DNA from 4 places in the Clostridium sp. 001 genome. Region 2 is predicted to be linked to each of the others. Evidence: riboswitches for the same ligand, from Rfam matches in the RefSeq annotation. Region 2 holds a riboswitch; each other region holds the start of a gene.
What was found. Region 2 has a riboswitch for cyclic di-GMP ahead of B5S50_RS12960 (response regulator transcription factor). Riboswitches for the same ligand answer to the same signal wherever they lie in the genome.

Region 1 (8,398 bases), 670 kb from region 2:
ACTTAAATATTTTATACTGTTTATGATTGTTCATAGAATAGGTAAATCCACTAAATCTTTCAGCTATAGGTGAGATGAAATTTTCATAAGCCTCAAGTTCCTTGTATCTTCTGTATTTATTCCTTGAAAGGCACCTCCAGGTACTGTATATGAAAAATACAAATCCTAGTGTAGCTGTACGTCTAAATAAAGATAGAACAATTCCGCCAATGTAAAGGTGAGTAGAAAGTTTATCAATGCCATAACTTCCTCTAAAATAATAGGAAAGTTTATTTAAAAAATTTCTCAAAGTAATCGCCTCTTTAAATTAGATTGATATTCATAGGTTTACATAATATTCTATTTAACTTCTAGATAATTATACAGTATAATTAGTATTTTTGCATTAGACAAGAAGCTTAATTAATCTTATGTTCATAATTGAAATTACAATTAAAAAGTAATATTATCAATGAATAAGATAAAATTTTGGGAGTGTGTCCATTGAAATATATGAAAAAATATATACATAAATACTGGAAAGGTTTTTGTCTTGCTATATTTTGTCTTGCTGTGGAAGCAATGTGTGATTTGATGCAGCCTACTATAATGTCAAAAATAGTAGATATAGGTGTAGCAAATAAGAATATGAATTATATAGTTAAACATGGATTTATAATGCTGATAATTACTGGATTAGGTGCTTTAGGTGCATCAGGACGTAATATATTATCTGGAAGTGTATCTCAAAAATTTAGTAGGGATTTGAGGGAAGATTTATTTAAAAAAATTCAAAGCTTTTCCTTTAATAGTATTGATAAATTTAAAAGCAGTTCACTTATAACACGTCTTACCAATGATGTAACTCAAGTTCAAAATTTTGTAAATGGACTTATGAGGATATTTGTAAAGGCTCCTATTGTTTGTGTTGGAAGTATTATTATGGCGTCCAAACTGAATTTACATTTAGCAGTCATTTTGTTTATTATAATACCAATTATAGTTTTACTTATATTGTTAAATATGAAAATAGGATATCCCTATTTTATGAAGGTTCAAGTATCACTTGATAAAATAAATTCTGTTATGAGGGAATATTTATCCGGAGTAAGGGTGGTAAAGGCATTTAATAGATTTAATTATGAAAGTGAAAAATTTAAAATTGCAAATGAAAATTTAGGAAAATTAACTACGACTGCAATGCGTATCATGTCCTTATTTTCTCCAGGAAGAAATTTGATTATAAATATAGGAATAATATGTGTTTTGTGGATTGGTGGAAAGTATGTAGAGACAGGAGACATTCAGGTAGGAAAAATAATTGCTTTTACTAATTATATGACACAAATACTTTTTTCTATTATGATGATATCTGTTGTATTCAATGTATTTGCTAGATCTAAAGCTTCAGCAGTTAGGATTTTTGAAGTATTGGATGAAGAGGATGACATGGAATTTAATGGAGCCTCTATAAATTTTACGGAAAAAGGAAGAATAGATTTTGATAATGTATGCTTTTCCTATTCAGATGGACATCAAGTTATAAATAATATTAGTTTTACCTGTATGCCAGGAGAAACAATTGGTATTGTCGGACCTACAGGTTCAGGTAAAAGCAGTTTGGTGAATTTAATACCTAGATTTTATAATGTAACTTCTGGAACGATAAAAATTGATGGAGTGAATGTACAGAATGTAGATGAAAAAGCTTTGATGGATAAAATAGCGTTAGTGCCTCAAAAAACAACATTGTTTACTGGAACTGTTTTGGAGAATATAAGATGGGGTAAAGAAAATGCTTCTCTAGAAGAAGTAAAAAAAGTTTGTGAAATTGCAGAAATTAATGAATTTATAGATAGATTTCCTGAAAAATATGATACTAAAATTGGACAAGAAGGAATTAATTTTTCAGGTGGTCAAAAACAGAGAATTTCCATAGCACGTGCACTTATTAAAAGGCCTGAAGTACTTATATTTGATGACTGTACAAGTGCATTAGATGCAGTTACAGAAGCTAAGATAAAAGAAAATTTGAGAAAAAATTTAATAAATTTAACGTGTATCATAATTTCACAGAAAATATCTTCTATAATATGGGCAGATAAAATACTTGTAATTGATGATGGAAAGTTAGTAGGTATTGGAAAACACGATGAACTTGTGAAAACCTGTAAAACTTATGAAGATATATTCATATCTCAGTTTGGAAAGGAGAACATATAGAGGATATGGGAAAGTATGATAGAAATAACATATCAGTGCCTTTAGGGTCTAGAAAGAGAGGAAGGGGAAGAAGACTTGGACCTGTAGAAAAACCAAAAAATTTAAGAAAAACGCTTCTAAGACTGTGGAAATATTTTGGAAGTGAAAGAAAATTGTTAGTTATAATACTCATATCTGTAATAATAGATTCTCTAGTAGGACTTATAGGACCTTATCTTATAGGAAAAGCTATTGATGCCATGTCAGAATCCTATGGAAAAGTAAACTTTCATATGCTTTGGGTAATAATTATGTTGCTTTTATTAACTTATGTAGTGGATGCTATTTTAACTTTTTTTCAGGGATGGATTATGTCAGGGGTAGCCCAGCGGATAATAATGGGTCTTAGAAAAAACTTATTTGGTAAACTTCAAAATCTTCCACTATCTTTTTTTGATATGAATACTCATGGAGAAATTATGAGTAGACTTACAAATGATGTAGAAAACGTAAGTAGTACTATATCACAATCTACTGTTCAGCTTATGTCAGGTGTAATAACAGTTTTAGGATCGTTTGTAATGATGCTTATATTAAGTCCGTTTCTTACTGTTGTGACTTTAATTACAGTGCCTATGGTCTTTTTATTAACTAAAAGTATAGCAAAAAAAACAAATCCGCTGTTTAAAAACCAACAAATAGAACTTGGAAAACTTAATGGACATATAGAAGAAACAATATCCGGGTTTCAAGTAGTAAAAGCTTTTAATCATGGCGAAAAGAGTGTAGAGGAGTTTAATAAAATAAATTATTCCCTATGTGAAGTAGGATTAAAAGCTCAAGTTTGGTCAGGATTTTTAATGCCAATTATGAATGTAATAAACAATATAGGTTTTGCAGCTGTAGCAGGTGTAGGTGGGATTTTAGCTTTAAAAAATATTATAACAGTGGGAATTATAGCTAGTTTTTTAAGTTATTCAAGGCAATTTGCAAGACCATTAAATGATATAGCTAGTATATTTAATACACTTCAATCAGCAGCAGCAGGTGCAGAAAGAGTATTTGAAGTGCTGGATGAAAAAGAGGAGTTGGAAGATATTTCTCATGCAAAAGTATTTGATCATGTAAAAGGGCAGGTTACTTTTGAAAATGTAAGCTTTTGCTATAGAAAAGATGTTAAAATACTAAAAAACATAAGTTTTGATATAAATCCTGGTACAAAAGTCGCCCTTGTTGGACCTACAGGAGCTGGTAAAACAACTATTGTGAATTTGGTCACCAGATTTTATGATGTATCGGATGGTAAAATTTTAATTGATGGAGAGGATATAAGAAATTATAAGAGAGATAGTCTTAGAAAATGTTTTGGTATAGTTCTTCAGGATACGTATCTTTTTGCAGGGACAATACTTGAAAATATTAGGTATGGTAAATTAGATGCAGATTTTACTGAAATTAAGCAGGCAGTTAAGTTTGCTAATGCAGAAGCATTTATTGAAAGACTCCCGCAAAAATACAATACTTTAATTCATGAAGGAGGAAATAACTTAAGCCAAGGTGAAAGGCAGCTTATAGCTATATCAAGGGCAATACTTTCAAATCCAGCAATACTTGTTTTAGACGAAGCTACTAGTAATGTGGATACACTAACAGAACTTAAGATAGAGGATGCCATGAATAAACTTATGAGGGGAAGAACTAGTTTTATTATTGCCCATAGATTAAGCACTATTAAAAATTCAGACGTCATAATGGTAATAGATAATGGAGAAATAGTAGAGAAAGGAAGTCATAGAGATTTAATTAAAAAGAAGAGTATGTACTACAATATGTATCATAATCAATTTTACAGAAAAGAGCCACTATAAAAATAGAGCCAAAAGTGTAAATTTTGCACTTTTGGCTCTATTTTATTGATTATTTTCAATTTTAGCAGTAAAATTAGATAATAATTTAGTATGTTTTTAAAAGTTGGAAACAATGAAAAATTCTCTATAATTGGGCACCTGGAGAGTTTGGAGTTAGTGGTGCAACCTGCCAATAATCGATTAATTTTAATCGATTATTGGCAGGTTGCATATAAGGGGAAAATTTAGATATTTTTAGGGGGTTTTGATTGTGAAGAAATGTATGAAATCAATTGCTGTTATTGGTTTATTAGCTATTATTTTAGGGACAGGCTGTTCAAATTCTTTATCTTCAAATGAAAATGAACCTGTAATTGGTTTTGTTGCCTATGAATTTAATAACACATGGATAACTGAACTTAAGAATGAGATTTATAAGGTATCTAATGGAAAAGCTAGAGTTGATATTTGGAGTGGAGATAATATTCAAACAGTTGAAAATGACAAGATAAATCTCTTTATAAATAGAAAAGTAAATGTGCTTGATATAAATCCAGTGGATGTTAATGCTGCAGGACAGATTATTGAAAAATGTAAAAAAGCAAATATATCTGCAGTATTTGTAAATCGTCAACCTAAAAAAGAAGACATGGAAAAATGGAATAAAGTTTACTATGTAGGTGCTAAAGCGGAGCAATCCGGAACAATACAGGGGCAGATGCTTACAAATTATTTTAAAGACCATCCTACTCAAGATGGCACTATTAGATATATTATGCTAAAAGGGGAAACGGGAAATCAAGATGCTGAAGAGAGAACACAATATTCTATAAAAGCTCTTGAAGATTCAGGCTTTAAGGTGCAAAAGGTGGCAGAAGATACTGCCATGTGGGATCGTACAAAGGCTCAGGAAAAAATGACCTCGTTTATTTCGTCATATGGCCCAAATTTTGACTGTGTAATAGCAAACAATGATGACATGGCCCTTGGAGCTGTTGATGCCCTAAAAGCAGCTGGATATTTTAATGGAGGAAAATATGTACCTGTAGTAGGTGTAGATGCTACGGCACCGGCAGTTAAAGCTGTTGAAGATGGCACCCTTCTCGGGACTGTTTTAAACGATGCTGCAAAACAGGGTGATGCTGTTTTTGATTTATCATATATGCTTTCCAAGGGGAAAACTCCTGATGAAAGTAATTTTAAGTATAAGATTACAGATGGAAAATACATCTGGATTGATTACAAAATGATTACAAAAGAAAATGTGCAGGATGCAAAATAGGATTAATTGGGGGAGAGTATTGTGATAAAGGATGTAAAAGTTAAAACTAAAATTTTCGCAGGATTTAGTATTATTTTGATAATGATGTTTTTTGCTACAATAGGCGCCTTTTATAATTTTAACCGTATTGAAAAATCTACAGACAGGGTTTCAAAAGATGTTATTCCAATAGGCAATATTATGTCCCAAATTAGCAGTGAACTGATAAATGAAGAGTCAGGAGTCAGAGGTTATATTGCAAGCGATGGAGATAACAGATTTTTAGAGTCCTATAATTTAAGTGAAGAAAATATTCAAAAGGATATAGAAAATATAAAAAATTATTATTACGTAGATGATAATTTAGCTATTACTATAAAAAATGAAGTTATACCAAATATTCAGGTAATAGATAACTATTTTAAAGATCAAATAAACTTAGTTAAGTCGGGAAAAATTCAAATAGCAAGGGATAGACTACAAGATGGAAAAGTATATATGGATGATTATAAATATGTGTATACTAAACTTAGTAATATGATAAATGAAATTACAAGTAATGCATGGGCACAGACTAGAAATGCAGGATCTAGAGCAAAATGGATTATGGGTATTATATTTTTAATAAGTATTGCAGCTAGCATTTTTGCAGCAATGAAAATTTCTAATAAAATTGTAGTAAGACTTGATAAGTGTGTAGATTCCCTGGGACAGATAGCTGATGGAAATTTGGTAGTTGAACCTATAAAAATAGAAGAAAAGGACGAAATAGGAGAACTGGCTACTTCAATTAATATAATGGCACAAAATTTAAAAAATATTGTAAGACTGGTCCTAAATGTTTCTAATGAGGTAACTGAATCTTCAGAAGAACTTTATAATAACGCCCATCAGTTAAATGATACTGTAGGACATGTGAATGATGCCATTAACAAGGTGGCTGAAGGAGCTGAAAATCAATCTAAATCTTCAGGAGAAGCATCTGCAGTAGTTGAGCAAATTTCCGCAAGTTCTCAGGAAGTGGCAGCTAATTCTCAGGAAGTAGCAAATGCTGCAAGTAATGCATCTTCGGCAGCTAAAAAAGGCAGTGATGTTATATTGCAGGCTGTTAGCCAGATGGAATCTATTAAAAATTCAACGGAAATAGTAAAAGATTCAGTGGAAAAGCTTAATTGTGATTCTATGGCTATTGGAGAAATTGTAAATACTATTTCAGATATTGCAGATCAAACTAATTTATTGGCTTTAAATGCATCTATCGAGGCTGCGCGTGCTGGAGAACAGGGAAAAGGATTTTCAGTTGTAGCAGAAGAAGTACGTGAACTTGCAGAGGAATCAGGTGAATCTGCAGATAAAATTGCAAAACTTATTCAGCAAGTTAAAGAAAATATTCAAGGAGCTACTGTTTCTATGAAAAGCAGTATGGACAATGTAAATGATGGGATGAAAGTAGTGAACAATGCGGGAAATTCATTTAATGAAATATTAAAGCTTGTAAATGATGTTTCTTTGCAAATTCAGAGTACTTCGGAAACTTTGCAGCAGCTTGCAGAAGGTAGTGAACAAATTGTTTTAAATGTAGGGGCAATTGATAAGATATCAAAGGACACTGCATCTCAAAGTCAAACAGTATCTGGAGAAACTGAAGAATTATATGCATCTATGGAGGAAATAACTTCTTCTAGTCAGAATTTAGCCAATTTATCTGAACAGCTTAAACGAGCTGTAAATAAATTTAAAATTTAGTGAAACAATTTATATGTTGAATAATTGACATAATTGTGATATTATGTCCATATTAAAATTAAAAATAATTTGTATTTCGGTTGGACAAATATTTATTTGTTTTCAAGATGATAATATGACTTTTGGGGTGGAAAGTCCTTTAGGGGGCTTTCTACTTTTTTAAGCTAAAATAAGGAGGATATAATGGAAAAAACTTTATTAGATATAGTATTAATTCTTATATGTACAAAGATAGGCGGAATCATTAGTAGAAAGTTGAAGATGCCGGAGGTTTTAGGGGCACTTATTGCAGGTGTAATACTTGGTCCTGTTATTTTAAATGTTGTTCAGTATGATGATAATATAAAACTTCTCTCAAACTTAGGAGTAATTATGCTCATGTTTCTTGCAGGTCTTGAGACTAATATTGAAGAATTTAAAAAAGCAGGATTATCTTCTTTTATCATTGCCATGTGTGGTATTATTTTACCTCTTGTTTTAGGAACTTTAAGTGCATATATATTTTTTAATAATTTCCTAGAAAATGTATTTGTTGGAGTTATTTTAACGGCCACTAGTGTAAGTATTAGTGTGGAAACTCTTAAGGAACTTGGTAAGCTAAATACAAGAGCTGGTATAAATATTTTGGGAGCTGCTGTAATAGATGATGTTTTAGGGCTTATTCTCATATCTATAGTACTTGCAGTAGCCCAAAGCTCTGGCTCTGGAGCCTCAGCTTCCGGGATGATGTCACTTGTTTTTGTGTTTGTAAAAATAATTTTATTTTGTGGATTTTCTATATTGGGTATAGTGTATTTACCTAAGTATATAAATAAATTTACCAGGGATGTAAAGCCAGGTAAAGAGATGCTTACTTTTTCACTAGCATTTGCACTTTTAATAGCATGTGTTGCAGAGTATCTTGGAATAGCGGCTATTACAGGAGCATATATATGTGGACTTGTACTTTCTTCTATTGAGCATAAAAAGTATTTAGAAAGAAATATCAAAGCAATTTCTTCTGGATTTTTATCACTTATATTTTTTGCAAGTGTGGGCATTGAAGCAAATTTAAAGGGTCTCAATCTAGAAGTACTAATTATTACTTTAGTTATGTTTGTTATTGCAGTTGTTGGAAAAATAATTGGATGTGGTGGTGCGGCTAGAGTTCTTAAAATGAGTAAAAGTGAGTCTTTACAAATTGGAGTAGGTATGATCTCTAGAGGAGAAGTTGCTATAATTACTGCAAATATAGGATTACAAAAAAATATTATATCGGAGGAAATATTTCTTCCAACTTTAATGGTTGTAATACTTACGACAATTATAACTCCTGTGCTTTTAAAAGTGGCTTTTTCTCATAAAAGTGAATCTTTGTCTAAGC
Region 2 (8,398 bases):
CTTGCGGTGGAAGATGCTTTTAATAATTTGTCTGACAGCGGCAAAGAAATTTTAAATTATATATCAAATAGTGTTAAACCAAATTATCAAATTCTAATGGATACAGGACTGCAGTACGAAAAGGATGCAGAATTTATGAATCAGATGTCAGAGGAGATTGCTGTAGCTTCAAAACAGATGAGCGGGATAGTATCTGAGGTAAATGGTGGTATTCAAAGTGCAGCAGCTACTGCACAGGAGTCTGCGGCTGGATCTGAGGAAATTTCCAGTAGTGTAAATGAGGTTACTAAGGCTATTTCAGATATATCTGGTTCTTCTCAGAGTCAGGCAGAACTTGCAGAAAAACTTACAGATATAGTAAGTCAATTTAAAATATAAAAATAAGTCATAAAAACAGATTCATGAAAGTAAAATGTTCATGAATCTGTTTTTTTAATTTATCTTAAATGCACCTACCATCTCTTGAAGGTTGTCAGATGAATATTCTAAAGTATCACTTATTTCTTTTAGCCTTGTTGTTTTGCTCAGTATTTCTTCAAGTAAATTTAGGGATTCTTCACTGCTGTTAGTACCTTTAACGGTTCTTATATTTATTTCATCTGCAGCTTGATTTATATTTATAACCATGTTATCTACATCTTCGCTTTCTTTATTAGTTATTTGGAATATATTGTCCATTTTTTTGTTTATATCTTCTATGTTTCCTATAATATATTTGAAAGTACCTATACTATCCTTTACACTGCTTGTAGAACCTTCAACTTTAGAACCAATTTCATTAATTTCATGGAAAGTATTTTTAATTTCATTTTGAATATTGACAACTAAGGTACCTATGGATTTTGTTGCGTCCTCTGTTTCAACAGCTAATTTTGATATTTCTTCAGCTACTACTCCAAATCCCTTTCCTGCTTCACCAGCTCTTGCTGCTTCTATAGTGGCATTTAATGCTAGGAGTTGAGTCTGATTACTGATGCTGTTTATTGTAGTAACTGCATTGGTTATAGCATTTGAATGATCTCGAAGTACTGTTATCCTAGTAAGGGTTTTTTTCATAGCTTTTTCTAGATCATTTATAGAGTTAAGTATACTGTTAAAATAATCATTGGCTTTTACTGCACGATCACTAGTATTTACAATCTTGTCTGTAACCTGGTTTATGAGGGTATCCATTTCCTGTATTGATGCAGACAGATTATTAAAGTGTTCTTTAGTACCTTGAAACACATTATTTTGCTTTTGAGAAACATCTACCAGACCATTAACAGTTTTAGCTACTGTATTCATATTATCCTTTACTGCATTAGTCAAATTGGAAACTACTTCAACAGAGTCTTTTGATGTTTTAGAAGAAATACCAACTCTTTTTATCATAGACATTTGATTATTTATAAATTTGTTAAACCATCTTGAAAGTTCACCTATTTCATCGTAAGAAAGTTTGTCTACTCTTTTTGTTAAATCTCCTTTACCTTCAGCTATCATGTGAAGTATATCCACAGTCCTGTTTAATGGTTTTACCACTAATTTTTGTGACACTGTATAACTTACTAAAGTAAGTATACACCATGCTAGTATGGAGGATATGATTCCAGCATCGGGTTTTAAAGAATAAATTGCACTATTTATAGCTATAACCAAAGCTGAAGCAATTGATATTATAATAGGTATTCTTAGATTTATACTTTTAAAGTTATATATTTCTGATATGTCCCCTTCACACATCATGCCCCAGGTTTCATTGCTGTAAGGAGGAGTTATAAGGGTACCTTTACCGCCTACAAGTATATGCCTGTAGTCAGGATAGCCTGGCCAGGTGTCTAGGTTTTCACCATTTTTAATGGTATTTTTAACTCCCTGGTGTAGATCTCCTGTTTCGGGATCTGTAAATCTTATTTCAAATTCTGTATGTTTTTTAATTTTAACAATACTTCCTTTAGAAGTCCTTACACCATCTTTAAGATTTTCTCCTTTAGTAAAAGTATTATCTTCAAATCTACTTCTGGATATAGCAGTTCCAGGTAATATATCTCTGTTTGTTTTTACCATAAATAAATAATTATCACCGGAATCCTTGTATATATGAGTATCTTCATCCTGGATTACATTACTCATATCGTCATTGAGTATTCGTCCTAAAAGTATTCTTTTGTTACCGGAACAATTTGAATAAGGTGTAGAAAAAAGTAAAGTTACTTCATCTGCAAATTTCTTTTTGGATAAATCTATGTCTAAAGTAAACGCATCCTCATAAGGACCATACATGAGTTTTTCATTTTTTATGCCGCTTTTATAATTAGGAAAAGTACTCATATCAATACCTATATGTTTTTTACAAGTAGAACTTAATATTTTTCCACTTTCATCTAATATGAATAGCTCACAAAAATCATCATATTGATTTAATTTTTTATCCAGTTCCTGTAGTAAGTTACTGTCATCTTCATCAAAGTTTTTTATAATATTTTCTGTATTCTCAAGCTGCATCCATTTATCCCTAAACCAATTGTCTAACGCTTTTTTTCTTCCTTTTGATATACCTTCAAATACCTGTCTAGATTGATTTTTGATTTTTTTATTTAATGAATACATTAATTTTAATTTTATCATAAGCTGCCCCCTTTTGCTAAATAATACAGTTTAGATTTTTAGCATAGATAAAATTTATTTATATATTATAAGCACTTTAAATTATTATTGTATAATATATTCTACAAAATTTTAATAATTCCTGTAAATTTTATAATAAAATTTAGTAATTATTCATTAAATAAAAATAATTTTTTAACAATTAAAATGAATAATTTTAACTTATAATATTCATTGATAATGATTAGTATATTTCTTAATTTTATATACAATACTGAAATATATAGGAATAAATTCTTATACGCATATTAATGAATCAAATTCTGCAATTGTTAATAAAAATACACTATTTATAATAAATTATTAAAATTTTGATATTACTATTGATAATTTATCTAAAAATTAGTATTATATATATAAGTTTTACAAAATTCATAATTATTTTTTAAAAGGAGGTATTTTTATGTACGGAGTAAATGGAGCAGATACAGTTTTCGTACTTATAAGCGCAGCACTAGTAATGATAATGACTCCAGCACTGGCCTTATTTTATGCAGGAATGGTTAGAGGAAAAAACACTTTAAACAGCACTCTTCATAGTTTTTCAGCTTTAGCAGTTATATCTATTCAATGGATACTTATAGGATACACATTATGTTTTGGCACAGACATTGGGGGAATCATAGGTGGCTTTAATTTTGCAGGTTTAAAAGGAGTTGGATTTGCACCAAATGTAGATTACGCAGCTACTATTCCACAGCAAGTATATATGTTGTTTCAGCTTATGTTTGCTATAATAACTCCAGCACTTATATCAGGATCCATTGCAGAAAGAATGAAATTTATGCCTTGGGTAGCATTTGTTTTACTTTGGACAACTTTAGTTTATGATCCTATTGCTCACTGGGTATGGGGAACAGGTGGATGGCTTAAAAATCTCGGAGCTTTAGACTTTGCAGGTGGTAATGTAGTTCATATTAGTTCAGGTATTTCCGGACTTGTAGCAGCACTCATGCTTGGTAAAAGGAAAAATGTAGGAAAACCTAGTAACTTGCCGATGACATGTTTAGGAGCGGCAATACTTTGGTTTGGTTGGTATGGATTTAATGCTGGAAGTGCACTTGCTATAAATGATGTAGCAGTAAATGCTTTTATAACTACAAATACTTCCGCAGCAGCTTCAGCAATAAGTTGGAGTGTTTGTGAACTCTTCTATAGAAAGAAAGTTACTTCTCTTGGAGTTGCCAGTGGAATAGTTGCAGGTCTTGTAGCTATAACTCCAGGCGCAGGTTTTGTAAGTCCTTTAGCTTCAATACTTATTGGATTAATAGGAGGAGCTATTTGTTACACTACTGTTACTTTTGCAAAATCTAAGTTTGGATATGATGATGCACTTGATGCTTTTGGATGTCATGGTATAGGAGGAATCTGGGGAGGAATTGCTACAGGAATATTTGCATGGAAAGCAATAAACTCTGCCGGTGCGAGTGGACTTATACATGGGAATCCTAAATTGGTTCTAATTCAACTTACAGCTGTTCTGGCAAGTGTTGTATATTCTGCAATAGTTACATTTATAATAATTAAAGTAATTAAATCTGTAAGTGGAATAAGAGTAACTGATAAAGATGAACAGATTGGACTTGATGTTACAGAACATGGTGAAGAAGCTTATGGAGGAATGAATATTTAACAATTGACTATTTTATTGTAAGAAAGGGAACTCTAGTTTAAAATAAGAATTGAATTAGAGAGTTAATTTTCATAAAACATCATAAGCTGTATTATGAAAGTAAATATATGTTTAAAGGAGGTAAAATAATGGGAGACAAACTTACTAAGGTTGATATTATTACTTCTGGAGGAAGATTTGAAGAGCTGAAACAAGCATTAGGAGATATAGGAATTTCAGGTATGACTGTTACGAATGTTTTAGGGTGTGGAATGCAAAAAGGTCATAAAGAATATTATCGTGGGTTAACTATGGATATTAATTTATTGCCTAAAGTTAAAGTAGAGATAATAGTTTGTGAAGTACCTGTAGAGAAAGTTATTGAAACTGCTAAAAAGGTTCTCCACACTGGAGAAATGGGCGATGGAAAAATATTTGTATATAATGTAGAAAATGTTATACGAATAAGTACTGGTGACGAAGGCAAAGCTGCTCTGCAATATAACAAAGATGATAAAAGGTAATGATAAACAGAGTTCTTGGCATCAGGTGGAGTTTTGACTCCACCTGATGCTTATTAACAGGATTCTTAGTGCTTCAGCACTTAGAATGCGTTATCCTTTAGGGGAAATCGTTATCCAGAGATGTAGCTGCTCTTTACTCCAACTTGGAGAAAAGCAGATATCCCAAATCTTCGATTTGGTGATAGTCGCCTTCACAGAGTGCGTGGGAGTATTAGAGCAGGTAGTCATCGGACAAACTAAGTAGAGATATAGTGGAGTTTAGGAATATATTAGAGCTTAATTAAGATATTGGTGTTATTAGTGTTATTTGACTTTATTTATATTTGATAGTAAAATGAATATAATTTAATAATAGTTGGAAGCAATGAAAAATTTCCGCTATTTGGGCACTTGGAAATTTTAAAGCTAGTAGTGCACCCGGCCAACAATTAATAATGTTTATTAATTGTTGGCTTTATTTTTATTTTAAGGTTACTGGGGGGAATAAAAGTTATTATGTTAAAGATTCTAATTGTTGATGATTCTAACTTTTCTCAAAAGATAATATCTAATTTATTAAAAAGTTTTTTGGATAATGCTGAGTTCTTTTTTGCAAGTGATGGAAGAGAAGGCTTTAGCAAATACAAAGAAATTAAACCGGATTATGTATTTGTAGATTTGTTGATGCCAAATGTAAATGGTAAAGAGTTGATAAAATTAATAAAAGAATATGATGCTAGTTGTAAAATAATTGTTATTTCTGCAGATGTACAAAAAAACGTAAGAGAAGATATGGAATCATATAACATAATGTACTTTATAAATAAACCGTTTAATCAGGAAAAAGCAAAGTTCATATGTGATAAAATGAGGAATGATAAAAATGAATAGTAATGCCTTAAGATATGATATATTAAGGGAATTATTTAATATTAGTATTGGCAAGGCTGCAAGTATTCTTTCGGAAATAACAAATAAAAAGATTTTGTTAGATGTTCCTAATATAGAAATATTAAATTCTCAAGATGAAAAATTTAAAATAAATGGATATTTACCTGATAAAATAGATGGAACATTAATGGTATCTTCTATTTCTTTTGAAAAAAAATTAAAAGGAAAAGCAAATTTAATCTTTCCGGCTAAAAAAATGAGAACTTTTATAAATCTTTGCTTAAACGAGGAACAAGAAAATAGTGAATATTATGATATGAATTTTACAGACATAGATTTTGATACTGTTAAAGAAATAGGAAATATAATTTTAAATTGTATCTTAGGTGAAGTTGGGAACTATTTAAATATCAACTTAACATATACTTTACCGGAAGTAAAAGTATTTAATGTAATAGATTTTAGCAAAGACATTAAAAATGAAAGTTATATGTATACCTTGGTTTTATACATAACTTTTCTCATAGATGATGTGGAAATAGAGGGTGCTGTAATAATTGATTTAACATTAAAATCCTTAAATGAATTGATGAAAAAAATTGATAAAGTAAGGGATGAACTTTATGAATAGAATTTTATTTGATGCTCTGGATAATGTTAATGAAGGAGTAGTAATTTTAAATGAGCAATTTAAAATTTTATTTTGGAACAGTTATATGGAACATATAACTGGAATTGGAACAAAATATATTATAGGTAAAAGTATTTATAAAGCACTACCAAGTTTTAATAGAAATTATTTTAATGAATCTATAAAGTCTTTAATGAATAATGAATATAGACTGTTTTTTTCAGCCACCATGCATAAGGATCTAGTTAATGATAATGGAAAATTTAATTTAAAGATAAGCAAGTTAGAAGAAGGCAAATCGAGGTTCCTATTTTTGGAGTTTATTAACGTTACCAATGAATTTGAGAGAGTTAATCAATTAAAATTATATATCAATAAATTATTTCTTTTAAATAAAGAACTAAAGGATAAAGAAAAAGTTATTAGAAATTTGGCTTATTATGATAAATTAACAGGGTTGGGAAACAGGGTGTTATTTTATGAAATTGCAGAGAAAATACTTGACAGTTGCCGTAGAAATAACAATATGTTAGGGCTAATGTTCATAGATGTAGACAATTTTAAAAGTATTAATGATACCTATGGACATACGACTGGTGACAACGTTCTCGCCAAGGTGGCAGATATATTGAAGAAAGCTACGAGAAAAAATGATGTAATTGCTAGATTTGGTGGAGATGAATTTTTAGTATTGCTGCCAGATATAAAAAATTTTAATAATTATAAAATAATACATTCTAGGATTATAAATACTAAAAAGAGAATTATAAATTTAGGTGGTAATAAAATAAATATATCTCTTAGTACTGGAGTTAGTTTTTATCCTCAGGATGGCAAAAGTATTGATGAACTTATAATAAAGGCTGATAAGGCAATGTATATTGCAAAAAACGTAGATGGAAATGATAACTGTTTTTGCAGTAAATATATTGTGTAAGATTAGTATTTAAGTTAGAAATTAATAGTTAAGAATGAAGAATTAATAGTTAATGTGGATTTTTTTCCGTTACACTACAAAAAATCTTTGATTAAGCTTTTCACCACTCGTTTTGCTAAAGCGAAACATTGCTGATTTATATAAATTTAAAGATTTTTTGCGACAGCTAAAAATCATCTTTCACTATTAATTTTTCATTATTAATTCTTAATTTGCTAAGCTTTGCTTCGCAAGTTTTTTATATTAAGTCAAAATTTTATATGTGCGAAAGTTTGAGTTCCTATATAAATTAGAACTACATTTGATATAATAACTATAGAACTTGTAAAGGAAAGCTAGATTTATACATATAACTTTAGGAGGATAATATGGACTATACTTTAATTGCCACATCAACTTTTGGACTTGAGTCTGTAGTGGCTAAAGAGCTTAAAAACTTAGGATATGATGATTTAAAATTGGAAAATGGTAAAGTTACTTTTCCTGGAGATGAGATGGATATAGTTACCTGTAACCTGTGGCTTAGAACTGCAGACAGGGTACTTATAAAAATGTCAGAATTTAAAGCTGAAAGTTTTGAAGAACTTTTTCAAGGAACACTTGCTGTAGATTGGGGAAGCATAATGCCTGAAAATGCGTTTATGCATGTAACTGGAAAATCTATAAAATCGAAACTACATAGCGTGCCGGATTGCCAGTCAATAGTTAAAAAAGCTGTTATTGAATCTATGAAAAAAAAGTATAACAGAGAGAAATTTAGTGAAGATGGAGTAGAATATAAAATAGAAGTAGCAATATTAAAGGATATAGTAACTTTAACTGTGGATACTTCCGGCGAAGGACTTCACAAGAGGGGATATAGGAAAAACTCAGGTGGAGCACCTATGAAAGAAACTTTAGCAGCAGCTTTAGTTCTCTTGAGCAAATGGGAGCCTTCTAGAGTACTCGTAGATCCTATGTGTGGTTCTGGAACTATTGCCATTGAAGCTGCTATGATAGGAAAAAATATAGCACCAGGTTTAAATAGGAACTTTGTGTCGGAAAAATGGGGTATAATTCCTCATGATTTATGGGAGGATTTGAGAAAGCATGCTAGAAATTCTATAAATAATAAAGAGTTTAAAATTTTAGCTTCAGATATAGATGGCTGGGTAATTAAAACCGCAAAAGATAAT
Region 3 (8,398 bases), 210 kb from region 2:
CAGAAATAAATTCATTCTTCTCATATATTCTACTTATTTTTTTTATTTTTGTTTTGTTTATTATCTTTGATGCAACAGCCACATCTGCATAATTTTCCTTAAAACTAAATATAATTTTTATTTTATTTCACCCCCTGTGCCATTTGAACTATAGGTAATGCTACTCCTAATATAACTACCCCAACAATTAAACCTATAACCAGGGTTAAAATAGGTTCCACAAGTGACATAATTCTAGCAATACCTGTTTCTACTTTCTCATCATATATGTCAGCCAGTTTAAACATAATCTCATCAAGCTTACCTGTTTCTTGTCCTACTCTCATCATCTGCGTCACAAGAGGCTTGAAAATATTTTCACTTTCAATAGAATCAGCAAAAGTTGTACCCCCAATTAGCTGGTTTTTAACTTTATCTATTTTTTTTGACATAAACATATTTTCTACAACAAGCTGCACATTATCCATTATAGTTATAATAGGAATTCCAGACTTTAAAAATATTCCCATACTTCTGGTAAACCTAGCTGTTATAATATCTAGCTTAACATCTCCTAAAATAGGAATCTTTAACTTAAACTTATCAACAAAATATGCAACTTTAGAAACTGTATTTATATATTTCAAAAAAATTACTGCTATAATCGTACAAATAATTATATACAGATAATTATTATCAAAAAAATTCATAATACCAAGTACAATTACTGTTATAGCAGGTAATTTCATGTTTTCAAATAGATTTTTTATTTCAGGAAATACAATAAAATTAAAGAATACAAGCATTCCTAGTGCTACAATTAAAATTAACATAGGATACACAGCTGCACTTTTAATTTTACTTTTTATACTGGCTTCTTTTTTATAAAAACTCTCCATATTATATAATACAGTATCTAAATTTCCACTGATTTCTCCTGTTTTGACCATATCAATTAATAGTTTTGGAAATTTCCCGCAGTTTTCCATAGATACATCCAAACCATTGCCTTTTTTTATACCATCCGTTATATTTAAAATTATTTTCTTCATATTCTTATTTTTAATTTGCTGCTCCATTATTTCAAGTCCATTTAAGAGAGTTATTCCTGAATTTAAAATCATAGCAATTTGCCCACAAAAATTAGCCAAAATTTCATTATCAAGTTTCTTATCTAAAAACTTAAATCTAGATAAACTAAATTTTTCTTTTACATATATTACTTTCAACCCTTTACTTTTTAAATTTCTAAATGCTTCATCAGCATCAATATCTTCAATTTCTTCCTTTATTACATTAAATTCATCATCCCAAGCTTTATATATAAATTTTTTCATATATTATCTCCATAAGTAGCCCTTAACATTTCTTCAACAGTAGTTACTCCATTTAAGACCTTATTTATACAGGATTTCCTTAAAGTATTCATGCCCTTATCCACAGCTAATTTTTCAATTTTATTTTCAGTATAATCTGTATCTATGATATTTTTAATGTCATTATCTATTTCAAGTATTTCAAATATACCTATTCTTCCCCTGTAACCTGTATTATTGCACAAGCTGCATCCTTTACCTCTCTTTAGTTTAACCGGTTCTTTAAGTCCAAGTATTCTCATTTCTCTCTCATCACTCATATATTCTTCGGCACAACTTGGGCATATCTTTCTAACCAGTCTCTGAGCTACAACGCCTGCTAAAGTAGAAGATATAAGAAAAGGCTTTATGCCCATATCCAGAAGTCTTCCAATAGTTCCTACTGCATTATTGGTGTGGATAGTTGATAGTACCAAATGTCCTGTAAGTGCAGATCTTATAGATATTTCCGCCGTTTCATTATCCCTTATTTCTCCTACAAGAATTATATCGGGATCCTGCCTTAGTATACTTCTTAACCCACTGGCAAAGTCAAATCCAATCTTAGTATTTACCTGCATCTGATTAATACCTTTTAAATTATATTCTACGGGATCTTCTATTGTTATTATATTTTTTGATACGTCATTTAATATGTTTAATATGGAATATAGAGTTGTAGTTTTACCACTTCCTGTAGGTCCTGATACCATTATTATACCATATGGACTTGCAACCATCCTCTTTAGTTTCATTAATTCATCGTTTTCCAGTCCAATTTTTTCAAGATCCATTGAAAAGCTGCTCTTATCAAGCAGTCGCATTACAATTTTTTCACCTAAAATAGTTGGGATGGTGGAAACTCTAATATCTATTGTATGCTGCTTAACTTTAAAGTTAATTCTGCCGTCCTGGGGTATTCTATTCTCAGCTATATTTAAACTGGCCATTATCTTTACCCTGCTTATTACAGCAGAAAGCATGTCTATGTCCGTTCTCATAATTTCCCTCAGCATACCATCTACTCTAAATCTAACTCTCATTTCTTTTTCATCCGGTTCTATGTGAATATCCGAAGCATTATATAGCATTGCATTTTCAATTATGGTATTTAGAAATTTTATGATTGGTGCAGCTGTTTCATCAGCTAACTCCTGATCATTTTCCACCGTCCTATTTGCAAAGTTTTTTCTATAGTCCTGTACTGCTTCTTGTGCCTTACTTTTTCCATAATATTTTTGAATATTTTTCAATATACTATTTCTAAGTGCTATAGCTGTTTTAACATGATAGCCTGTCGATACTTTTATATCCTCTATGGCAAAATAATTTAAAGGATCACTCATAACTACAAGTAAAGAACCATTTACAATGTCTATTGGAATAGCCTCACGTTTTTTTGCAGTACTTACAGGTAAAATATCTATAATATTCTGGGATACATTGATATTATCTAAATTTATCAAAGGTATGCCAAGCTGTTCTTTTACTGCATTAACTATCTGTTCATCTGTTGTAAATCCCATATTTACAAGTACTTCTCCAAGTTTTTCACCTGATTCCTTTTGCATTCTGAGAGCCTTCTCCATAACTTCTTCAGTTATAACTCCCTCATCTACAAGTATCTGTCCCAGACGTTTTTTTATTTTTGGCATAATAAACACCTCTAAAAATCATTATATTATAAAGAACATGGAAAAACCATGTTCTTTAATTAACCTATTTAACTTTTAATGGTTGAGTAGGAGTTCCACCTTTATCATAACCAAAAACAGCATATCCATCACTATATACATAAATTACAACTGCGCCCTCATGACTAGCATCGTTACCATTTACAGAAGCACTAGTAACTGATCCTCCTCTACTAATAATTACAACCGATGCATTTCTTTTAGCAAAAGGATTAATTAATTGTTCATCCGTCTTGGTTGTATCTGTAGGACAAAGGTCTCCTGCTTTAGAATTATTAGGTGCTGATAAATTAAAGTCTGATTTCATCTTCGATATAAGTTGGCCATAGTGTAAATAGCCATAAGCTCCTCCGTTATTTGTAACTGTCGTTTCCAAATAACCTCTTACAGTATTCACATTGGTAGTTACACCTGCATTTTTAGAATTGCTTTTAAATATTTGCGACTTAGGAATTAAAACTACAGCAAGTATGGCAATAATAGCAAGTACTATCATGAGTTCAATAAGTGTAAAGCCTTTCTTCTTTTCTAATGTCATTACATTTTCCACAGACATCCCATCCCTTCATTAATTAAAATAACTCAATAGCTCAGCTTTCCCATATATGGAATTTGGGCTTAATATAAAAAAATTGTGAAACAATTTTTTTAAAGAACAAAGTTCAAAGTTCAAATATCAAATAAGGATAATTTTCTTCCTAACGTCAGAAAATATTAAAATTATAGATTTCCTGAGATACGAGGGAAATCATCTTTATCTGTTCTTTGTTATTTGAACTTTGTTATTTTCAAAAGCTTTGTTTCGCAATATTTTTAAACTATGAAAGTTGATTTAAAATAACATACTATAAATTAATATATGTCTTACAACACCCTTTTGTTATAAATACCAATTTACAATATTTTGTCCACAAAATACTGTAATAATAGATGCCAGTACAATAAATGGTCCAAAAGGTATGTAGTCTTTTCTTGACTTCTTTCCTGACAGAATAAGTATTACTCCTGCAGTGGCTCCTATAATAAAGGATAAAAACAACATTAGGAAAGTAAGTTTAAGCCCAAGAAACAAGCCGCACACAGTACAAATTTCTGCATCTCCCCATCCCATGCCACCTTTTGTTATGAGAATGATAAGAGCTAAAAGTCCACCGCCTACTATACCTCCATATACATATGTCTTTATAGGCAGGCCATTATAATAATATATTACTAAAAATATAAATGTAGAAATCAGACCTACTACTGTGGTTTTAAAATAAATGTCAGTGGTATTCAAATCTATCATTCCTACCACAATTAAAATACTTATAAATACAATATATTTTACAATATCTATGCTAATTCCAAATTTAACATAAAGCATAGTGTACAACAAACCAGTTGTAAATTCTATAATAGGATATCTTGCAGATATCTTCTCTCCACAATTTCTACATTGTCCCTTTAAAATAACATAGCTTACTATAGGAATTAAGTCATACCATTTAATCCTGCTGCCACAATTTGTACAATGAGAAGGTGGATACACAATAGATTCCTCCATTGGTATTCTATATATGCATACATTTAAAAAACTTCCTATTATGGTTCCAAAAACAAAAACAATAATACTACAATAAATATACATATGCACTCCATTTTTAGGGTTAAATAAAGCCTTATGATTATAAAAAAGTTCTATAATCATAAGGCCGGTTGCATCATTAACTCAATACACACCAGATGCCCATATAAAGTGCGTATTTCATTGTTTCCCATTAATATATTAAATCATTTATTATGATTTTACCATAAACTTCACCAAAATATAAGTGTTTTTAAAACTTTGTACTTTATTTTTTGCTTTCTGAAAAGATGCTATTACCTGGCTTACTAAAGTTTGATGTTTTCATAAAATTTACAAGATCATTGGAACTAAGAGGTTTTCCAAAGAAAAAGCCCTGTACATTAATGCAATTAGCTTTTTCTAAACATTTAAGCTGCTGTTCTGTTTCCATACCTTCTGCCACTACCTCCAAATTTAAGTCATTTGCAAGATTGATAAGATGTCTTACAATAGTAAACTTTTTTTCAGATTTATCTATACCATTAATAAAAGATCTATCTATTTTTATTCCATCTATAGGCACACTGTATAGGTAATTTAAAAATGAATATTGAGTTCCAAAATCATCAACAAATATTTTTATTCCCATATCTTTTATATTTCTCAAGGCAGATGTAATTTTTTCAGTAGAATTAATAGCCGTCCTCTCAGTTATTTCAAAATTAATATATTCAGGCTTAACTTGCGTTATTTCCAATATATTTTTAATAAAAGTAATAAAAAAATCATCTTCAAATTGTCTTATAGACAAATTAACAGACATAATTAAATCGGAGTATCCAAGGCTATGAAGTCTTTTTGCCTCAAGACATGCCATATAAAAGACAATTCTGCCTACTTTCTTTATTTCGCCATTTCTCTCTATTCCATCAATAAAATATGAAGGTGTTAGTATCCCAAACTCTGGATGATTCCATCTGATAAGAGCTTCCACTCCATAAATCTCACCGCTGTTAACGTTTACCTGTGGTTGATAATATAATATGAACTCATGATTAATCAAAGCATCTTGTATATCAGTTCGAATTTTTTCTTCCATAGCATTATTTTCATACATATTAACATTAAAAAATTCATATGTGCTGCCGCGTTCTTTATTTGCACAATTTAAAGCTATACTTGCATATTTAAATACATTACCAAGCTTCCTATCATCATAGGGATATAAAGAAATTCCTAATTTTATTTCCAATTTTAATTTTTTATCTGCCAATAGAAACGAATCATCACTTATTTCCATTATTCTTTCTACAATCTCTACAGAACTGCGTCTAGATTTTATATTAGGTACTATAATAAGCAATATGTTCCCGCCAAACTTATAAATATATGATTTTTGATTAATAAGACGTTTTATCCTGTTCACAATATTATGCAATAAAACATTGCCGTATTTGTACCCTAATATATAATTGCATAAACCTAAATTAGACATATTAAGAAGGCATATTGAGAAGCTATCTTTTTCCTGTACATATTTATACATAAATTCATCAAAATTATAGATAGAATAATTTAAGTCATAATTATAAGGTAAGAAATCCTTTTTCATGGACAATATATCACCGCCCTTATATTTTGATAAATGCTCCAAAATATAATTAATTTCATATTTTAATAATTTATTATATCATACATTTAGATTTAATTCAAATTAATAGGATAATTGTATAAAATTAACTTGCCCAAGTAATACTTTGAATAAAATTAAAACCACCAATTAGCTATCATATAACTAACTGGTGGTTAAGCAAATCCTAACTCTTTTGAGTACTCTGATCTTACCTGAATATTCATCACCCTTTTTCAATTACCATTACAATGTATTAATACACTATAAAAATTTAATTTATTATTTTTTTCAAACACACTTCTAAAAAACTTCAATTAACTTTCTACCAAAAGACTTACCTTTAAAACTATACTGCTTTATTACATAACACTTTAATCTAAACTTACCAAATTTCATACATTCTTGTTGAACATTCTTACAAATTAAATATTCACAAGTATTTTTCAGATATTCCTTATAACTTACTCCAGTGAATATTTAATCATATTTACTTTCGTTCTAAATAAGTGTATTAATATCTGATTTTTTAAACTTTCTACTTCTTTAAAACAATTTCCTTAGTACTCTTTTCGAGTTAGGATTGCTAGAAGAAGTTATATCTTTCTTCTTGAATTTATTATATAGTAAACGTTTATATAAGTCAACACTTTTTTATATTATTTTTGCACTCTTTTAGTGTAGGCCATAATTTATCCCTTTCAGAAAAAATAATATTGTCAATTCCCTCAAGAGGCCATTTTATATTTATATCAGGATCATTCCATATAATACCGCCTTCATCTTCAGGATGATAAAACTCAGTACATTTATAGCAAAATTCTGCTTCGTCTGAAATAACTAGAAATCCATGGGCAAATCCCTTTGGAATATAAAATTGTTTCCTGTTTTCTTCAGATAGTGTAACTCCTATCCATTTCCCATAGGTAGAGGATCTCTCTCTTAAATCTACAACAACATCAAATACCTCTCCTTTTTCTACTCTCACCAATTTTCCTTGAGAATAGTTTTTTTGAAAGTGAAGTCCCCTTAAAACGCCCTTCTTAGATTTAGATTTGTTATCCTGAACGAACACCTCATCAAGACCTGCCGACTTAAAATCATTATAGTTATACGTTTCCATAAAATAACCTCTATTATCCCCAAAAACACCTGTTTCTATTATGTACACACCTTCTATATCTACTGGTTTAAAATTAAATTTACCTATTTCAATCATATCCCTTCCTGTTCAATTCACAATTCACAGTTCACAATGCACAATTGAAAGTTCAAATATAAATTAAAGTTTAAAGTTCAAATAACAAATATCAAATGTGGAAAGTTTTCTTCCTGTGTCAGAAAATAATTATATTGATTTTGCTATAGCAAAATTTCATTATTTGTTCTTTGATATTTGATCTTTGTTATTTATTTTTGTACAGTTTTTCAATAAAGGATTTAAGTGCATCTTCCCACTGTCTCATGCCATCACCAATGCTGCACCGGAGCATCATATTATCAAGAGAAGAAAATTCCGGTCTTTTAGCTGCCCTGTTGAGTTTTTCCGAAGTCATAGGAGATACAGTGCAGTCTATGCCAGCATGCTCCACAATTTTGCAGGCAAAATCATACCAGCTGCATTCACCCTTACCACTGCAGTGGTATATGCCATATTCACAAGTAAGAGCAAGCTTTAAAATATGATAAGCAAGATCCTCTGCATTAGTAGGATTACCTCTCTGATCATTTACCACATCTAAATGTCCTTTTTCCTTTGCAGCTTTTAATATAGTATATACAAAATTTTTACCGTATAAACCATAAAGCCAGGACGTCCTTACTATAAAATACCTGCTGTAATTTTCTCTAATATACTGTTCTCCTAAAAGTTTAGTCTTTCCGTAAACACTAACAGGATCAGGTGAGTCATATTCCCTAAAAGGTATAGTACCCCTGCCGTTAAAAACATAATCAGTAGAAATATGTACAAGTTTTATTCTTGTATTTTGTGAAGCTAATGCTAAATTTCTAGCTCCTAAGGAATTTACTTTAAAGGCACTTTGAAAATCAGTTTCACACTTATCTACATTAGTATAGGCAGCACAATTTATAATTATATCTGGAGCATAATCAGTTATAAAATCTCTGACATCATTTAATTTTGTTATATTCAATTCTTCTTTACTGGTGAATCTTACTTCAGCATCAG
Region 4 (8,398 bases), 2.2 Mb from region 2:
CTAAAGTAGAAGTAGAAGTAGAAAATCTGGATCAGCTGAAAGAAGCAGTTAATACTGAAGTTGATGTAATTATGTTGGATAATATGGATGTAGATACTATGAGAAAGGCTGTGAAATTTGTAAATAAAAAGTTTATTTTAGAAGCTTCGGGAAATGTCACCGAAAATACTATAGTGGATATTGCTTCTACAGGTGTTGATATAATATCTATAGGTTCTCTTACACATTCTGTAAAAGCGATGGATATAAGTTTAAGATTTATATAGAGTTCCTAATTTTAAAGTCATGAATAGTATATTAAGAGGAACAAATGAGGTGATGACATTGGCTATAGAAAACTTGAAAGAGTTAAAAAGTCAATTGGAACTGGATGCAACTAGATTAAGAGAAAGTATATGTATAAAAGACAGTCTTTGTATAAAAGATAAGATATGGGATACTGATGAAATGTTTCAAGATATAAAACAAAGGGTTATACTTGAGTATATTGAAAAACTGCTGGATAAAATTGATGCAGAATAAATTTAAAGTGGGGCTGTTACACTAAGCTTGAATACTACAGTATGTTGTTCCAACATATTGTATGTAAATTACTTAGTGCAACAACCCCATAAATACTATAATGATAAAATCTTACATATGTAAAGTAAAAAAATAAAATAAAAATTAAAAATAATACTTGATAATATTTAAATTACGTAGTATCATAAATTTAAATTAAATCTTAGTAAATAACTATGAATTGCGATGATAAGAAGAGTAGGTTATAATTTGACTATTACAGAGAGGATTTCCCTTGGATGAAAGGAGATCTTAGTTGATGATAATTGAAGTGCATCTTGGAGCTCTGAATTGAAGTTTAGTAGACTTCAGCGTATATGCCCGTTAAAGCATTGAGGTATGATTGTACCAAAAATTAAGTTGTCCCATTATATGTATTTTTTATAGGATAAACAGAGTGGAACCGCGGAAGTAAACCTTCTGCCTCTGAATTGAGGCAGAAGGTTTTTTTGTTTTTGAGAATCCGGAACTCAAAAATATAACATTTGAAAATAATTGAAAATTTTTTATATTGAAATTATTTATAGGGAATCAAGAAAGGAGAATAAACAGATGAATATAGAATCATTATTAATACACGGTGGGGTTGATGGGGATAAAACTACAGGAGCAGTTAGTGTTCCAATATATCAGACGTCAACCTATAAGCAAAGTGGACTTGGAGAAAACAAAGGATATGAATATTCAAGAACGGGAAATCCAACTAGAGAGGCACTTGAAAAACTTATAGCACAACTTGAAGAAGGTAAAAATGGATTTGCATTTGCCTCAGGAATGGCAGCGATAACTGCCGTGCTGACACTTTTCAAAAGTGGAGACAAAATAATAATATCAGACAACGTATATGGTGGAACCTATAGGGTACTTGATAAAGTATTTAAAAATTTTGATTTAAACTACGAATTGATTGATACAAGTGACCTGGAAAAAGTTGAAAGTAGCATTACAAAAGAAGTAAAGGCAATATATATTGAATCCCCAACTAATCCACTTATGGATATAACAGATATAAAAAAGATATCTGAAATTGCAAAGAAAAATAACCTTTTGACTATTGTAGACAACACTTTTATGACACCTTATCTTCAAAATCCAATAGAACTCGGAGCAGATATAGTACTTCACAGTGCAACCAAGTATTTGGGGGGACACAGCGACTTAGTTGCAGGACTTGTTGTTGTAAATGATGAAAAGTTAGCTGAAAGACTGTATTTTATACAAAATTCAACAGGTGGAGTATTAGGACCTTTTGACAGTTGGCTCTTGATAAGGGGAATAAAAACATTGTCAGTTAGAATGGATAGACACCTTGAAAATGCAGCCTATATAGCTCAGTTTTTAAATGAAAGTCCTTTTGTAGAAAAAGTTTATTATCCGGGACTTGATAGCCATAAAGGCTATGAAATTCAGAAAAAACAGGCTAGAGGTTATGGAGCTATAATTTCCTTTGTACTGAAAAAGGATATAGATATAAAAAAATTTTTTAAGAATTTAAAACTTATAACTTTTGGAGAAAGTCTTGGTGGAGTGGAATCTTTAATGTGCCATCCTGCTACTATGACCCATGCAGCTATACCTTATGAAATAAGACAAAAAGTTGGAATTGTAGACAATTTGGCAAGACTTTCTGTTGGAATAGAAAATAAAGAAGATTTGGTAAAAGACTTAAAAAAGGCAATTGAGCTTTCAAAATAGAGTTTGATAAATAATTTGATTGGAGGATTTTTAAATGGAAGTTTTTGATGATATAAAGGAAATGATAGGAAAGACTCCTATATTAAAGATAAATGAATTTGATTTAAAAGATGGTGTGAATATATATGCTAAACTTGAGAATTTCAATCCAGGAGGAAGTGTAAAAGACAGAATTGGGGATTATATGATAAAGCAGGCAGAGAAAAGAGGAAAGTTAAAAAAAGGATATACTATAGTAGAAGCTACAGCAGGAAATACTGGACTTGGAATTGCACTTGGAGCACTCAATAGGGGATATAGAGTAGTATTTGCGGTCCCAGAGAAATTTTCCATAGAAAAGCAAGTGCTTATGAGGGCACTTGGTGCAGAAATAGTGCATACTCCTGAAAAAGACGGTATGCGAGGAGCTATAGAAAAGTCAAAAGAACTTTTAAGCAAAATTCCCAATTCTATATCATTTGGTCAATTTGAAAATGAAGACAATCCACAGACTCATTACCTTACAACAGGTCCTGAAATATATGAGCAGTTAAACGGTAAGATAGATTACTTTGTAGCTGGAGCTGGAAGTGGGGGAACTTTTACAGGAATAGCAAGATATTTGAAAGAAAAAGATAGTAATGTAAAAGCTGTATTAGCTGATCCGGAAGGATCTACTCTTGGCGGCGGCACTGAAGAACACGGTTATGCCATTGAAGGTATAGGAAATGACTTCCTGCCAGACACTATGGATTTGAAATTAGTGGATAAAGTCATAAAGATAAATGATGAGGAGGCCTTTTCACTAGTTAAAGAACTGGCTAAACGTGAGGGATTGATAGTGGGTTCATCTTCTGGAGCAGCAATTGCAGCTGCATTAAAGCTAGCTAAAATTATAGATAAAGGTAATATAGTTACAGTATTTCCGGATAGAGGAGACAGATATTTTAGCAAAAACTTATATGAATAAATTGCGAAGGTTTTAGATTAAAACAAGAGAGAAAACCATCAGCTAAACTAAGCTGATGGTTTTTTTTCATCTTCATTATACTCAAAGTTACATTCTTTGAGAGGTACTATCTTTGTCTTCTTAATAATCTTGTATCCAAGATACAAAGATATAAATATAGGAATGCACATATAATTTGTTACAAAATCAAACCAGCTAAATGTTTTAGCTTGAAATACCCATATGTTAGAGCCAAATATAACAATTATACAAAGTATTATAGATATAATGGGGGCAAATGGATATAACTTAGCTCTATATTTCAAATCCTTCAAATTTTTACCTTGTGCAGTGTATGCTTTCCTAAATCTATAATGGCAAATAGCTATACCTAACCATGCAAAGAAGGCTGTGATACCAGAAGCATTATAGAGTATGTAATATATTTTTCCATCTCCAATCAAAGAGGCGAAAAAAGCAAAACAAGCAATAACAGTTGTGGCGTATAAAGCAGTTGTAGGAACACCATGTTTGTTTACTTTTGATAAAAATTTAGGTGCTTTTCCTTCTTTGGATAGGGAATAAAGCATACGTGAAGCTACGTAAAGGCCTGAATTACCGCAGGATAGAACTGATGTCAAAATTACTGCATTCATAATACTTGCTGCAATTGCAAGACCAGATCTTTTAAATACCATGGTAAAAGGACTGAATGAAATATTATCTGCACCACTTTTTAATAAGTTTGGATCAGTAAAAGGAACTAAAAAACCAATTACTATAATTGCCCCCATATAAAATAGTAAAATACGCCAGAAAACATTTTTTATAGCTTTAGGAACATTTTCTTCAGGATTTTCCGATTCACCTGCGGCAAGGCCAACTATTTCTGTTCCAGAGAAAGAAAATCCTGCAACTAAAAATACATTAATAATAGCAGATATTCCGCCAACAAAAGGCCCTTTTTTTCCAGAAGCATCTGATAGAACCCAATTACTTAATCCAGGTGATTTTCCACCTAAAATGCCAAATATCATGAGAACACCTACTATAAGGAATACTATAATTGTGACAACTTTAATACTTGCAAACCAATATTCACTTTCACCGTAAATTCTTGCTGAAAGAATATTTAAAATAAAAATTATTACTAAAAATAGCATACTCCATAAAGTAGTATTGGTATTCGGAAGCCAGAATTTAACAATCATTGAGCCTGCAACCAATTCAGCTGCAACGCATATTGCCCAGCAAAACCAGTAATTCCATCCAAGGGTAAAACCTAGTGCAGGGTCAATGAATCTTGTAGCATAAGTTTCAAAAGATCCTGATATAGGCAGCAGTGTTGCCATTTCACCGAGGGATGTCATTAAAAAATAAACTAAGATTCCCATAATTACATAAGCTAAAACAGCACCGCCAGGTCCAGCTGTGCTAACTGCACTTCCGCTAGCAAAAAATAAACCAGTTCCAATTGATCCTCCTATGGCAATCATGTTCATATGTCTGGCTTTTAGAGTCCTTTTAAGTTGACCTTGTTCATTTGATTTTGAATTTGTGTCCATTTTAAACTTCCTCCTTTTGTTTAGCAATAAAATATATAGTTATTTACCTATGGGACACGCATATTCACATATTCTACAATATTTTATAATATTAACGGGTTCTTCTGTGGAAACTTCAGGTATATTCATAGGCTTAATACTAGCTACATCTTCTTCCATTTGTATATTACACAAGGTCCTATCAAAATTTCCTACTCTTCCAGGCAGTTCACTTCTACCTAATTCTGAAGAAAAATATATTTCCTTAGCAAATGCACCTTTTTGACATTTTTGCCAGCACTTAATTTCGCAGCTTTTACATGGATCGTATCCAGAAGGTCCGGTTGATTGTAAATCTAAATTTAAACCAAGTGCTCGTAATCTTATGTGTGGACCATACTCAGGTGTCACCAATAAGTTATTTCTTCCTATACATCCTAATCCAGCCACTACTGCTGAATCTTTTAGGAATATTCCACCCTTTTCCACATGATAATTAAAAGAATAGGTTTCTATACCTTCATTTTCCAATATGCTTTTAACACTTTTGGTAATACTAATTAATTTTTTGTTGCCTATAGTATTGTGATCTTCAATCCAATAATCCACAGTAGGGTTGTCTATAGGATGATGATAAGCTAAAATAAGTACACTTTTTATTCCCTGGGGCCATAGAACTTCTGTTAGAAATTTATCTTTTTCTCCACGCATATAAGTTCCAACACCATTATATTTAGGCATCTTAGGTACTACAGTAAAGGCAGGGGCTTTTTTTAGGTCCTCAACATTTGCAATGCCTGCTAGAGAAGCTCCAGTTTTTAGTGCAAGTTTTATAATTTCTTTTGATGTAAGTTTGTCCATAATTTGTACTAATGTATTTTAATATGTAAAAATACATTATTCACTTCCTCTCTTTAAGTAATGTATTTTAAATTCATGAATTTTTTACTGAAAAATAAAAAATCCTCTTCCCAAAAAGAAGAGGATAAATAGCGTAGGTTATTACGAGAGTTTATTAAGAAAACATCTCTCCCTCATCTTTCAGAATTATTATGATCTGCTGGAATTAGCACCTTTACATGTTTACGCATAGGCAAAACATGAGGTTGCTGAAACTTCATAGGGCCAGTCCCTAAGTTTCTCTTGATAAGGATTTATTTAATTTTAATTTTTTGTAAAAATATTATTAACTAATACGTATTATATATGTTATGTTTTTCAATGTCAATAAAAATCTAATTATGTTACAGGACAATATGATTGAATTGAATGTTTATACAAGATATGCAAATATTTTATGTATAAATTACAATAATGTATAATTACCATTGAATCTTGTAAAATTTTAGTGTAATATATTTTATATTACTACATTGATAATAGCACATTTATCGAAAGATAAAGTCGCAAAGCTATGGGCCTAAAGGAAATTATTTCCTATGGCTGCCAGGTTACCAAATTATAGTTTTAATAATCAATATTTATCCGATCGCTACCATTGCTAATACCCCATCACACACAGTGAAAGCGACTATCACCAAATTAAAGATTTTGGGATATCTGCTTTTCTATCAAAGTGGGGGATAAGCACTGCTACGCGCATGGATAACGATTTCTAAGCATCAGGTGGAATCAAAACTCAACCTGGTGCCAAGAACTCTGTTTATACTTATATTTTGGTACCTATTTATATATTAATAGGTACATTTTTAATTTGTAAAAGTTTTTAAATCTGTATTAGAAAAACCAAATTTGAAATGAAGTGACATAGATGTATTAATCTATTCTTATATATTATCAAAATATATATCACCAGCAACATCAATTTTATTGCACAAACAATTAAATTAATGATATTAGTATGTTTTGTTTATCTCAACTTGCACTTAAAAATGTAAAAAAATTAATATATTTAGGGGGACATAAAATGAACACTAAAGAAGAGAGCTTTCAAATAACTTTTAATAAAAAATCACTTAAAGTTGTGCTAATAATTTATATGGTATGCTGTGTTCTATCATTCTTATTTTATTTTTCAATAAAATTACTTGGACTTAATGACAACATAAGTGTAATTTCTTTAATTATGCTTGGAATATTTGTTTTAATTTATGGTATTATATTTTATAAATGTTATAAATGTACCATTACTCAAAATAGTTTTAATATGAAAGCATTTAATACAACAAAAATTGTGCTTTTAATAATAACTTATTTTCAGTATTTATATTTGAACTTTATAATGCACTTAAATTCCATATGGCTTATAGTTTTCTTTTTCGTTATTCTTGGAGCCCTGTTTTTTGATATAAAAATGATTATAGAGTCAATAGCTTTAAGCCTTTTATGTCAAATCATAGTATTTGTAAATAATCCTTCAATTTTTCAGGATAAACAATTGATTATTGCAGAAGCGGCTATGAAAATCATCACTATTTTTATAACTTTGGCATTAATTTTCATAGTTGTATACTTTGCATCTAATCTATTAAAGTCAATTGGTAATAAGGAAGTTGAGTTAAAAAAAGAAAAGCAAAAGTTGCTGGATTTATTTGAAAATATAGCTCAAATTTCTGGTACTGTTTTATCATCAAGTGAAAACTTAAGTGCAGCTATTGAAGAACAAACAAGTTCACTTTTGGAAGTTTCAGAAACAAGTCAATCTGTATCAAAAAGTTCTGGTGAAATGCTAGATAAATCAAATAAGAATAAAGAAATATTAAATACTTTATTAAATGCTAATGAGGTTGTTGCTAAAAAAACCAAGGATAGTGAAGATAAAATAAATTACTTTATCAATATTACAGATAAAAATCAGAAATCTTTAAATGATACTCTTTCAATTATTATGGATATAAAAAATAGTATAGAGGATACGTTTAAGTCTACAAAAGATTTGGAACAAAAATCAAGACAAGTAGATGAGATATTAAATATTATAGGAGATATATCAGAACAAACTAACCTTCTTGCTTTAAATGCATCAATTGAATCAGCAAGAGCAGGTGAAAATGGTAAGGGTTTTGCTGTAGTAGCAGATGAAATAAGAAAATTAGCTGAAGGAACAAAACAATCACTTAATCAAGCAAGTGCAATAGTGGATGAACTAAAAAATAAAATTGATGTAGTTCAAAAACAGATGACGTATAATAGCGAAAAGTCTCAGACCGGTAATAGTATTATTAATGAAACAGTCAGAGGAATAAATGTTATGACTTCCAATTTGAAATTATTTAGTAATAATGTTCTGGATACAAATAACGCTTCTACTACATTATTTACAAAAACTAAAAATGTAGTTCAATTTAATGAAGAAGTATCGAATATGACAAAAGATACAATATCAAAATATGAAATGATAACAGAAACAATATCTCAAAATGCTGCCACAAGTGAAGAAATAGAAGCTAATATTAATGAACTTAGAAATGTTGCTGAAGATATGAATAAACTTATTAAATAGATTTTGGTTATTTCTAACCTAGTTATGAAATTGAAGTATCCTAGCAACTAATTATGCTCCAAGTATTGAAATTAGTTGGATAGTTTTGATGTGAATTTAAATTTGCTCTAATAAAATGAGGTTGTTGACAAGTAACCCAAAAAAATATATACTAGCTATAATATTCAAAATAATAACATGTTATTAGGAACTGTAAAATTTAAAATT

Region 1: linked by a shared signal. The riboswitch ahead of B5S50_RS15975 (galactose ABC transporter substrate-binding protein) and the one ahead of B5S50_RS12960 (response regulator transcription factor) in region 2 are both predicted to bind cyclic di-GMP.
Region 3: linked by a shared signal. The riboswitch ahead of B5S50_RS13845 (A24 family peptidase) and the one ahead of B5S50_RS12960 (response regulator transcription factor) in region 2 are both predicted to bind cyclic di-GMP.
Region 4: linked by a shared signal. The riboswitch ahead of B5S50_RS02210 (methyl-accepting chemotaxis protein) and the one ahead of B5S50_RS12960 (response regulator transcription factor) in region 2 are both predicted to bind cyclic di-GMP.

Annotation. Positions count from the first base shown of each region.
Region 1 covers NZ_CP020473.1:3,423,025-3,431,422, forward strand. Annotated here, with positions in the region: gene B5S50_RS15960 (hypothetical protein) at 1-289, opposite strand, end outside; gene B5S50_RS15965 (ABC transporter ATP-binding protein) at 493-2,202, shown strand; gene B5S50_RS15970 (ABC transporter ATP-binding protein) at 2,208-4,049, shown strand; cyclic di-GMP riboswitch class II at 4,146-4,229, shown strand; gene B5S50_RS15975 (galactose ABC transporter substrate-binding protein) at 4,300-5,310, shown strand; gene B5S50_RS15980 (methyl-accepting chemotaxis protein) at 5,332-7,035, shown strand; sodium ion sensor (DUF1646 type) at 7,114-7,172, shown strand; gene B5S50_RS15985 (cation:proton antiporter) at 7,219-8,398, shown strand, end outside.
Region 2 covers NZ_CP020473.1:2,750,927-2,759,324, forward strand. Annotated here, with positions in the region: gene B5S50_RS12940 (methyl-accepting chemotaxis protein) at 1-378, shown strand, start outside; gene B5S50_RS12945 (methyl-accepting chemotaxis protein) at 433-2,610, opposite strand; gene B5S50_RS12950 (ammonium transporter) at 3,053-4,282, shown strand; gene B5S50_RS12955 (P-II family nitrogen regulator) at 4,411-4,785, shown strand; cyclic di-GMP riboswitch class II at 5,134-5,217, shown strand; gene B5S50_RS12960 (response regulator transcription factor) at 5,281-5,655, shown strand; gene B5S50_RS12965 (chemotaxis protein CheC) at 5,648-6,286, shown strand; gene B5S50_RS12970 (sensor domain-containing diguanylate cyclase) at 6,279-7,223, shown strand; gene B5S50_RS12975 (class I SAM-dependent RNA methyltransferase) at 7,592-8,398, shown strand, end outside.
Region 3 covers NZ_CP020473.1:2,962,968-2,971,365, reverse strand. Annotated here, with positions in the region: gene pilM (type IV pilus biogenesis protein PilM) at 1-82, opposite strand, end outside; gene B5S50_RS13860 (type II secretion system F family protein) at 123-1,316, opposite strand; gene B5S50_RS13855 (GspE/PulE family protein) at 1,313-2,989, opposite strand; gene B5S50_RS21845 (type II secretion system protein) at 3,054-3,578, opposite strand; gene B5S50_RS13845 (A24 family peptidase) at 3,909-4,658, opposite strand; cyclic di-GMP riboswitch class II at 4,712-4,795, opposite strand; gene B5S50_RS13840 (bifunctional diguanylate cyclase/phosphodiesterase) at 4,864-6,189, opposite strand; gene rfbC (dTDP-4-dehydrorhamnose 3,5-epimerase) at 6,851-7,417, opposite strand; gene rfbD (dTDP-4-dehydrorhamnose reductase) at 7,614-8,398, opposite strand, start outside.
Region 4 covers NZ_CP020473.1:517,236-525,633, reverse strand. Annotated here, with positions in the region: gene nadC (carboxylating nicotinate-nucleotide diphosphorylase) at 1-266, shown strand, start outside; gene B5S50_RS02235 (hypothetical protein) at 325-522, shown strand; gene B5S50_RS02230 (bifunctional cystathionine gamma-lyase/homocysteine desulfhydrase) at 1,114-2,256, shown strand; gene B5S50_RS02225 (PLP-dependent cysteine synthase family protein) at 2,291-3,205, shown strand; gene B5S50_RS02220 (amino acid permease) at 3,253-4,749, opposite strand; gene B5S50_RS02215 (hypothetical protein) at 4,789-5,589, opposite strand; SAM riboswitch class I at 5,760-5,881, opposite strand; cyclic di-GMP riboswitch class I at 6,100-6,187, shown strand; gene B5S50_RS02210 (methyl-accepting chemotaxis protein) at 6,656-8,191, shown strand.